DNA from 2 places in the Synechococcus sp. KORDI-49 genome. Region 1 is predicted to be linked to the other one. Evidence: riboswitches for the same ligand, from Rfam matches in the RefSeq annotation. Region 1 holds a riboswitch; the other holds the start of a gene.
The links. Region 1 has a riboswitch for cobalamin ahead of KR49_RS12285 (HupE/UreJ family protein). Riboswitches for the same ligand answer to the same signal wherever they lie in the genome.
Positions count from the first base shown of each region.

Region 2: linked by a shared signal. The riboswitch ahead of KR49_RS00365 (HupE/UreJ family protein) and the one ahead of KR49_RS12285 (HupE/UreJ family protein) in region 1 are both predicted to bind cobalamin.

Region 1 is NZ_CP006270.1:2,440,365-2,445,486, reverse strand. It holds gene KR49_RS14010 (hypothetical protein) at 1-32, opposite strand, end outside; gene KR49_RS13430 (substrate-binding domain-containing protein) at 211-1,086, opposite strand; gene KR49_RS12285 (HupE/UreJ family protein) at 1,945-2,556, opposite strand; cobalamin riboswitch at 2,581-2,729, opposite strand; gene KR49_RS12280 (hypothetical protein) at 2,995-4,413, opposite strand; gene KR49_RS12275 (hypothetical protein) at 4,911-5,111, shown strand.
Region 2 is NZ_CP006270.1:74,524-79,645, forward strand. It holds gene KR49_RS00350 (peptidase) at 1-611, shown strand, start outside; gene hisIE (bifunctional phosphoribosyl-AMP cyclohydrolase/phosphoribosyl-ATP diphosphatase HisIE) at 612-1,280, opposite strand; gene KR49_RS00360 (6-carboxytetrahydropterin synthase) at 1,341-1,826, shown strand; cobalamin riboswitch at 1,819-1,981, shown strand; gene KR49_RS00365 (HupE/UreJ family protein) at 2,008-2,619, shown strand; gene clpB (ATP-dependent chaperone ClpB) at 2,627-5,122, opposite strand, start outside.

The DNA of each region.
Region 1 (5,122 bases):
AAATCTTTAATTGCAAGCGGAGATTCGCCCACTTTTCGGTCTAAATTTTTCAAGTTCATATATTAATTGTAGGTTTTTCTGCTCGCAAGCATTTATGCAATATCGGCATAGTTCATGGTTCTCGGGGAATTTAAAGATTATTTGGTGTCAAGCACTGTCTATGACGCCACCATTAGCAGCATCTTTATTCCATGAGTGGTACTTGATTGCTTAGTCAAATGCAGACGTGGAATCAAAACACGGAGTGAGGTCAGGGTGCATGCGTGATTTCTCCATGACTCTGTGCCCCAGATTTTTCAAGAGTTGTAAAATCCTCTTTTCATTTGCAAATTCTCTAAGTACGACCAAACTCTCGCCGGACAGTAGACCAAGATCATAATTAATTTTCTCAAGTCCTGTCATAATCTCTAGACCTAAGCATGTTGCGTAGCAAAGTGTTGAATTGTCTTTAGTTCTGCCCTCCCATTTTTCTGGTTTATACTTTTTCATCCTCGCATAGGTTGACCATAACCCATGGGATCTGAGTATTCGTTCTGTTTTTGGAAAAAATCCTGATGGTAGTGCCAGCGAGGGAAAGTCGTCCAAATCTTCTCTTATTACTTTTTCTTTTTTAATTAGTGGATGCCCATTATTAGCGCACAGATTTACGGGAGTTTGGCATAAATCTATAACAAGAAAATCAGGATTTTGCTTGTCAGGCATGTCTGGTTGATAACTTCCTATCCACGCGTCAATAATTCTATTTTTTAATAGATACAGGGGGCGCAGCATGCCAACGTGATTCCATGTTCCTTGGGTCCAATTCTGTGGAGCAGCGGTTGCAAGCGTCGGTCCTGCCCAGGGGGTTGCTTCTAAGCGTAGGAATTCCTTTTTATGACTAAATCTACGATACTGGTGAACTTTTCTCTCCATATTTAACAGTCGATAATCACCGGATAGTTCCCATTCACTCATTGCATTTCGTTCTAACTTTAACCCTAAAAAATCCAAAGTGGCAGTATTTCTTCTTGACACAGTACTTTGATTAGTGAAGCACCTTCTTGCAGACTCTTCGCCTGACCCGACCCAAATCAGGGTGTCCAGCAATTCCAGGTCATCAACTGTTATCAACTGATCAAAAATTTATGCAATCAAGTGTTTAGCAAGTTGGTTAACTAACTAACTAACTAACTAACTAACTAACTAACTAACTAACTATACCTCTCGTCGATTGATCGGTCACGGTATTCAGTATTTTATGCGAAAACCGCATAAAAACCTGGTTGTATCCCTTTATGCGAAAACCGCATAAAAACATGGTTGTATCCCTCTTCTTACGTCTAACTCATTCGGAAACTCTTTTTCGCCCGAGAGGATATATGCCGCCAAATCATCCAGACCAGCAAGTGCCTGGTCTGCTGCTTGGGAGAGAGGGTTACTTGCCGAGTTCGTTACGCAGGTCTTCTGCCTACCTCGATTTTAGATCCATCAGGACGATTACGCCTCCCCCAGTTGAGGGATCTCAGCACTCATTGCCGTGCTGACAGGTTCCCCAGGGTGCTCCCATCTGGTGGCAAGACCTCAAGCAGCAGATCTCCCAGTTCGTTGGCGTCCATCTAGCGGTATGGGTCCTTCGGTCATGTCCCTTCCGACAGTTTGCCCTGAGTCACTGGGGTTTGCCCTCCCTCAGTTGAGGGATGCCGTAGTCGAGACAGTTGTAGAGGGCGACTAAGGGATGGCAGGAGACCCGTTCCGAGTTCAAGAACTGAATCCGTTCATGGAATGGCACCTCCCAACCAACCTCTTCCAAGTGTTCCGCTGTCAGGAACACTTGGAAGAGGTAGTGGGCACCTATCAAGGTTCGGTTGCCCGTAAGCAATAAAAAAGGCGGCAGGGAATGCCGCCACTGAAGGGGACTAATGCGTCGAAAGTGCTTGCGGCACTGGCGATCTCAGCAGTTCAGGGTCATGCCCCAGCGCCACCCGCCAGCAGACCCAACGGACCAAAGGCAAGCAACCCACCGATGGCAAGGAAGGCAACTGCTGCCGCCTTGCTGACCGATTTGGGCAGTTTCTTGAGAAGCAGATAGGAACCGCCGCACACCAGCACTGAACTCAGCAGAGCACCGCTCCACCAGATCAGGGTGCTGCTGTCCTTGGGTGCCTCCAGTCCATGGAGCATGGCGTGAATAGCGATCCCTCCTGCGACCACCACCTCGCTGATGGTGGTGAGGTTGGAGGTCTTGGCGACTTTGCCCGCCACCAGGATCAACGCACCTACCGCTGAGATCGCCAGTGCCGCCAGCACTTCCGCAGAGGTGACGGTGAATCCTGTGAATCCCAAAACAGCACCGATTACTGCCCCGCCCAGTGCCCACAGCAGCAGTTGGGAGGAGATGAAGGACGCAGCAGTGCCAACTGCCATCAGCATTAGCAGGTGATCTAACCCCAGCAGTGGGTGGGTCAGACCGCTAAGAGCACCACCACCAGCAGTGCCATGAGCAAGAGCGGGATGGGTGCCAAGGACCACAGCGGATCCAGCGGTCAGGGCAACCAGGGGGAAAAGGGAAAGTTTCATGGAATGCCTCGGTCCTCGCCGAGAACGAAAGGGATTGGAGACGGCGAGTGTTCTGACTGAGGGGCGAACCCCATCACAGTTGCGGGACAGCGGCGGACTTGGGGACTCCCTCACCGCACTTTCCTCGTTTTGCCAACCTCTTAGGAGGTGGATCCGTCATACCCACTTATAACCTTTCTACCGCCCCTTGCCGACTGCCAATGCGATTGCCCCTGAGCAAGACGGCAAGACCAGCAGGTGCCTGGTCTGCTGCTTGGGAGAGAGGGTTACTTGCCGAGTTCGTTACGCAGGTCTTCTGCCTACCTCGATTTTAGATCCATCAGGGCGATTACGCCTCCCACAGTTGAGGGACCTCAGTAGTCATTGCTGAAGACGCATAGCGATCGAGTGTGTTCGGAAACCCTTGTGGTGCCTCCCACACCCTCGTGTTTGCTTCGATCAGTCCGCCTGGTTACGGGTCTGAAGATCCAACCAGGACTTACCCGTTGAATCCGTGAACCAGGAACGGTTTGCCTTGCGTAGTCCGAAGGCGCAGTAGGCGGTGCTGATGCCATGACCAACCCGCTTACGGAACATCTCCCCTGCCTGCTTCAATTCCTCCTCCTTGAACGCCTGGGCAACCTCCTCCCTGATCTTTTCCTCAAATTCGTCCTTACCAATCAGGACACGCTCCTCATCAAGGCAGTCCTCCAAATGCCGCAGTGCAACCTCCAGCGCCAGTAAGCGAGCAGGTTCACCACGCTCGAAGCGCCTGTACCGCTGGGAGACGACCTCTTCTTTCTTCTTGCTCTTGTACTTGCGCTCTGCCTTCTTGGAATCCTTCTTGACCTTGTCGAACTCCTTCAGGAACTTCTCAACGTCCACCTCTTTGCCAATACGGAAGGAAGGATCCAGCAGGTCCTCCTTAAGGCGAGTGACAGCAGTGTCCTTTGCAGGTTCACCCTCCAGGGTCTCCTCCACAAAGAGGATGAGGTCCTGTCGCCTGACCTCATAACGATCATGGGAAGAGGCGACGTATCGACTCCTCTTCATTGCCCGAGCACAGGTCTCATAACTGCTCTGGGTGACCTTGTGATCACCGATGGACTCCCTAACCAAGTCCTCCACTTCGCTTCGCTTATCGGCATCAAGCGTCGACAGCAGAGACTGCGCCATGGATTGCTCCAAAACCCAATCCACCAGAGCGGTCTTCTTCCTGCCGCTTACGTACCGCTTCTCATACCCCTTGCCCGTTGAGTAGTTCATCAACGAGTAGATGGCGATGACGATCTCCAACGTCAGGTCATCAAGGATCTCCTTGGCGACGTTCCCTGGATCCGAATACGACCGCTTCTTCAGACGGGAGAGAAGGTCATAGATGGTCTCTTTAGAGAAGGCATCACGACACCCCTTCAGACGGGTACTGACAAAGGTCCGATACCCCTTACGAAGAAGGCACCAGGCACGAAGGACAAAGACCCCGTCGTCATAGGCATAGACCTCTTCGACACGGATACGCCTCCTGGTGGCGTTGCCTGATTTGTCGACGTAATCGATCAGGAGGTAGTCCTTGACCAGGAACTTCTCACAGAGGAGAGGACGCTGCTCTTCCTCTACGACGTCGATCTCTGGTTCCTTGGGGGCAACCTTTGCCTCCTCCAACTCAGGGGCAACGCCAAGTGCCTTGCTGGGGGAGACCCACTTGTATGTGGATGCACCTACCGACTGCCACTTGGAGTCGTTCAGGTCTCCAGTGACCCGTCCTTCCCTCTGATCGTCCCCGTGACTGACGTCGCGATAGGTATCCCTGAACCCTCTATAAAGGGAGTTGCCAAAGACCTTCTTGAGGAAGTTCCGTACAGCAGTCCTCAGACCCATCCCTGAAGGCACGAAATAAGGGGGATTCTACGCCTAAATGCAGGTGTCATTCATCACATTCTTCTTCATCTGCCCAATTCAACTTCTTCCGATTTACATATCAAATTTTGCACCTTGCGCGTCCCCGCTTCAGTTCGAAGAAAAGCATCTCTTGCCTGTCCTTGGTGATGACGAGAGAATCTATAGTTGATTATCTACAGCAGTAATACCAGTCTGGTAGTCATGGTACATAACAGGTTCATAGTCTTCAGTTACTAGTTCGATTGCCACCTCTCCTTCATCAGCACCTTGACTAACATATTTGAGAAATGCTGCCTTTGCTTACTCTATGGTCTCATGCTCCTCTATAAGGTGTGCATGATCGCCGTCTTCGGTATTGATTAGATAGACCATAGTAAATTTTGGAATATTGTTAATATACTTTCAACAACCTTCAAGTCAACATAGAACAAGAGTATTACCTATTGGTTGTCTTTGCTAGTAGTTCGTGATTAATCATGCCCCTCACTGCTCCAGCACTCGCTCAGATGAAGTTCGTCCTCCAATACCAGGATCAGTTCGGCAAATGGCATCGCTACCAGGAGAAGCACAACGAGAGCGATGCCTACAGGACTGCGAAGTCGCGGGCAGCGGCGACAGGAAAGCGGTTCAGGATCGTGGATGACGATGCTCGTCTCGTGGACCTGGTGGACCCGTAAGCAATGCAGGT
Region 2 (5,122 bases), 220 kb from region 1:
CCGCTGCTGAGATCCGCCTTCTGAAGCAGCCTCTGCAGGCTCAGTCACGGGAGGGTGAGGCGCCTGGTTACGCCAAGCGCCTCGCCACCACGGCCTTTGGCCTGCCGAGTCTCCCCCGCTGGTGCCTCTGGATCGAACCGGTCCCTGACCCCGCGGACCGCTGGAGTGTGCGCTGGCGTCGCGCTGTCGACACCGCACTCTCCCGTTGGCGTCAGCAGGTTCCTGTGGTGCTGGTGGATCAGCCTGAGCGTGCGCAGATCCGCATCCTTCGCCAGCGACCTCCACGGCGTCGCACCGACACCGGATGGAGAGCCAGCAACGGACGCAGCGTGCTGCGGCTGGCGGAACTCAACCGTGCCGGCCAGCGCCGCCGGGAACCGCTGGTTGAGCTGCTGATTTCGCCGGAGCTTCGTGCCCAGGCGCTGGAGGCCACGGCTCTGCATGAGCTCGGCCATGCCTTCGGGCTCTGGGGCCACAGCGATGATTCCCTTGATGCCCTGGCTGTGCATCAAGGAGCCGATCCGGTGCTCACGCCCAGCGATCGCGATCGTCAGACCCTGTCTTGGGTGCGGACTCAGCCCAACCGCTTCGGCCCGATCACCGGCCAGTGATCAAGGGCGGCGCGGAGCTCCACGCCGCGCCGCCAGCACCTCCTGCACCTCCCGCCAGCTGACGCCGTGGTGAGCCAGGGCCACCTGGATATGAAAGATCAGATCGGCGGCTTCACCGGCGATCTCCTCGCGCACATCGTCCTTGCAGGCCATGACGAACTCAGCGCTTTCCTCGCCGATCTTCTTGAGGATCCGGTTGTCACCGCCACTCAGAAGCTTGTTCGTGTAGCTGCCCTCCTCCGGTTGGCTCTGCCGGCCACGGATCACCCGATACAGCTCCGTGCAGGCATCCGCTGGAGGCGGCAGGGCGTCGCTGCCTCCGTCGCTGCGGGTGTCGCCGGCCTCGTAGAAACAGCTTCGGGCCCCGGTGTGACAGGCCACATCTCCGGTCTGTTCAATGCTCAGCAGCAGCACGTCGGCGTCGCAGTCGTACCGAAGGCCCCGCAGGATCTGGGTGTGGCCGCTGGTGGCTCCCTTGTGCCAGAGCTCGGCGCGGGACCGGCTCCAGTAGTGCACCTCTCCGCTGCGCAGGGTGTGCTCGATCGACTCCCGGTTCATCCAGGCCACCATGAGAACGGCTCCGTCAAGCCAGTCCTGCGCGACAGCTGGCAGCAAGCCGGCGTCGTTAAAACGGAGTTGGTTGATGAAGGCGGGGCTGGAGGGCTGCATCAGGCCTCATGCTTCAAGCACTGTTCCGATCTTCCTGCAGCGTCCTCCCTCATTTGATTTGTGCTGACCCCTCCCTCCCGTCACGTCTGCAGCAAGCGGTTCGAGGGGTATCCCTGCTGTCATCGGCAATGGCGTCATCCGGGCCATTGCCGCTTCGTTCACGGTTACAGCCGCAGTTTCACGCTCTGGTTCGCGGCCCGTCAGCTCGATGTCTGCGGTTTTGTGGTGGATTTCTCGGGCCTGAAAGGCTTTGAGCAGCGCCTGCGTGATCACTTTGACCACACTTTCCTCGTCAACGAAGACGATCCGTTGCTGGAGGAATGGCAGCGCCTGCACGAGCTCGGCGCTCTTGATCTGCGTGTGATGACGAACGTTGGGATGGAAACCACCGCGGAACTGGTCTGGAGCTGGGCCAATCAGCTGCTTCAGGAACGTGATCTGGGCCGCACCTGCTGCTGGGCGGTGGAGGCGCGTGAGAACGAACGCAATGCCGCCACCTACAGCTCTGTTCCGGAATGGTTTGGGAATGAATCCACTCAGCTATAACGAAGTGCTCGGTTCCAGCAGAGATCAGCTGTTGGAGGTAACGGGGAAAGACCGGTGAAAATCCGGCGCTGTCCCGCAGCTGTGAAGCGATTCCATCGGTCAGTCCGGCCGATCCGTCGTCAGTCAGAACGCCCGCCGACTTCTTCATCGACGAGGATCGAACACGATGCATTCCAACCAGATGATCCGCAGGGCTGGGCCCTGTCTGGGGCTGTCGCTGCTGTCTCTGCTCGCCGCGACTCCCGCCCTGGCCCATCACCCCTTCGGCATGCCGGAGGGATCCGGAATCACCGCCTGGCAGGGCGTGATCAGCGGGATCGGTCACCCTCTGCTGGGGCCCGACCATCTGTTGTTTCTGCTGGCCATCGCTCTTGTGGGTCTGCGTCAGCCCCGTCGCTGGGTGCTTCCGCTGCTGGCTCTGGGCCTGGGCGGCAGTCTCGTTTCCCAGTTGGTTCCTCTGCCGTCAGCGCTTGAGACCGCCGCGGAGGCCTGCGTCTCCCTCACTCTCGTGCTCGAAGGTCTGGTGATCCTCGGACGCCTGCCGGTGTGGCTGCTGCTGCCGGCCATCAGCCTGCACGGATACCTGCTGGGCGGAGCTGTGATCGGCGCTGAGCCGGCTCCGCTGTTCGCCTATGGCCTCGGGCTGCTGATCGGTCAGGGTGTGCTGCTGCTGGCCGTCACCGGTGTCTCCAGCCGTCTGCTGGAGGGGGTCGGCAGCAACGGGCGCCAGATCGCCGCCGGTGTCTGGATCGGCATCGGCGCCGCCTTCACCTGGTCGCTGCTTGTTCCCTGAGCGCAGATCAGCTGAGCACCAATCGCTCGGCTTCGACCCCGGCCGCCTCGACCTCCACGGAGATCCGTTGGCCTTCGCTGAAGCGTCCCCCGAGGATGGCCTTGGCGATCGGGGTCTCCAGTTCCCGCTGAATCGCCCGCTTCAGAGGTCTCGCCCCGTACACCGGGTCGTAACCGACATTGGCGAGCCAGTCCGAGGCGCTTTCGCTTAGCTGCAGGTCCAGCTTGCGCTCCTCCAGGCGCTGTCGCAGCCGTTCCACCTGCAGGCTCACGATCTGGCGGAGTTCCTGCCGGTCGAGGCTGCGGAAGATGATCTGATCGTCCAGACGGTTGAGGAACTCAGGTCGGAAGTGGCCGCGCAGGGCCTCATTCACCCGTCGTTCCATCTCTCCGTGCTGATCCGGGTTCCCGGCCAGCTCCAGGATCGATTGGCTGCCGATGTTGCTGGTGAGGATCAGCACCGTGTTGGTGAAGTCCACCGTGCGTCCCTGACCGTCGGTGACCCGCCCGTCATCAAGGATCTGCAGCATCACGTTGAACACGTCGGGGTGAGCCTTCTCCACCTCGTCGAAGAGGATCACCGCGTAGGGCCTGCGGCGAACCGCTTCCGTGAGCTGACCACCCGCCTCATAGCCCACGTAGCCCGGAGGTGCGCCGATCAGACGGCTCACGGTGTGCTTCTCCATGTACTCCGACATGTCGATGCGCACCATCGCGTCGTCACTGTCGAAAAGACGGTTGGCCAGGGCTTTCGACAGTTCCGTCTTGCCGACTCCGGTGGGACCGAGGAACAGGAAGCTGGCGATCGGACGGTTGGGGTCGCTGAGGCCTGCCCGGGACCGCTGGATCGCATCAGCCACGGCGGTCACAGCCTCGTCCTGCCCGATGACGCGCTGATGCAGGTCGTCCTCGAGCTGGAGCAGCTTCTCCATCTCGCTCTGCACCAGGCGTGCCACGGGAATGCCGGTCCACTTGGCGATCACTTCAGCGATGTCGTCCTCGCTCACCTCTTCACGCAGCAGGGTCTTCTCACCCGCCTCGTCTCCGGAGAGCTGAAGTTCCTTCTCCTGCAGCTGTTTCTGGAGACCGGCCAGGGTGCCGTACTCGAGTTCCGCGGCCTTGTTGAGGTCGTAGCTGCGTTTGGCCTGCTCCACCTGAAGCTGCACCCGTTCGATCTCCTCCTTCAGGGCAGAGAGGTCGTCGATGGCGCCTTTCTCCTGCTGCCATTGCGCATTGAGCGTGCTCTGCTGCTCGCTCAGTTCCGCCAGCTCACGCTCGAGGCGCTGCAGACGTTCCTGGCTGGCACTGTCGGATTCCCGACCGAGGGAGAGCTTCTCCATCTCCAGCTGCAGGATCTTCCGGTCGATCTCATCGATCTCCTCCGGTTTGGAGGTGATCTCCATCTTGAGGCGGGCGGCGGACTCGTCCACCAGATCAATGGCCTTGTCCGGCAGGAAGCGGTCCGCGATGTAGCGGCTGCTCAGCACCGCGGCTGCCACCAGGGCGCTGTCGGCGATGCGCACGCCGTGGTGCACCTCGTAGCGCTCCTTGAGTCCCCTGAGGATCGAGATGGTGTCCTCCACGGTGGGCTGATCCACCAGCACCTGCTGGAACCGACGCTCGAGGGCTGGATCCTTCTCGATGTGCTGGCGGTGTTCATCCAGGGTCGTCGCTCCGATGCAGCGCAGTTCTCCGCGGGCCAGCATTGGCTTCAGCAGGTTGCTGGCATCCATGGCCCCGCCGCTGGCTCCGGCTCCCACCACGGTGTGGATCTCATCGATGAACAGCACGATCTGGCCCTCGGAGGCGGTGACCTCCTTGAGCACGGCCTTGAGCCGCTCCTCGAATTCACCGCGGTATTTCGCACCGGCGATCAGGGATCCCATGTCGAGGGCGATGAGCTGCCGGTTCTGCAGGGCTGAGGGAACATCGCCGTTGACGATGCGCTGGGCCAGTCCCTCCACGATCGCCGTCTTGCCGACGCCTGGTTCACCGATCAGCACAGGGTTGTTCTTGGTGCGTCGGCTGAGGATCTGAATGGTGCGCCGGATTTCGTCATCGCGACCGATCACCGGGTCGAGCTTGCCGTCGCGGGCCGCTGCCGTGAGGTCACGGCCGTATTTCTCGAGGGATTCGTAGGTCCCCTCCGGATTCTGGTCGGTCACCGACTGATTGCCCCGCACGGCTGTGATCGCTTCTTTCAGCTTGGCGGCGTCCACCCCCGCCTGGTTGAGCAGCTGGCGGCCGCAGCGGTCATCCTCGGTGAGAGCGAGCAGCAGATGTTCGATCGAGATGTAGCTGTCGCCGAAGCTGTTGCGCTGGGATTCAGCCCGATCCAGCACTCCGTTCACCCCGCGGCCGAGAAAGACCGATTCCGGTCGGGAGTTCATGCTCGGCTGCCGCTTCAGGTAGGCCTGCACGGATGTTTCGAAGCCGCTGGGGTCGACACCGGCTTTTTGAAGGATGCGACCGGCCAGGCCGTTCTGCTGCAGCAGGGCGAGCAG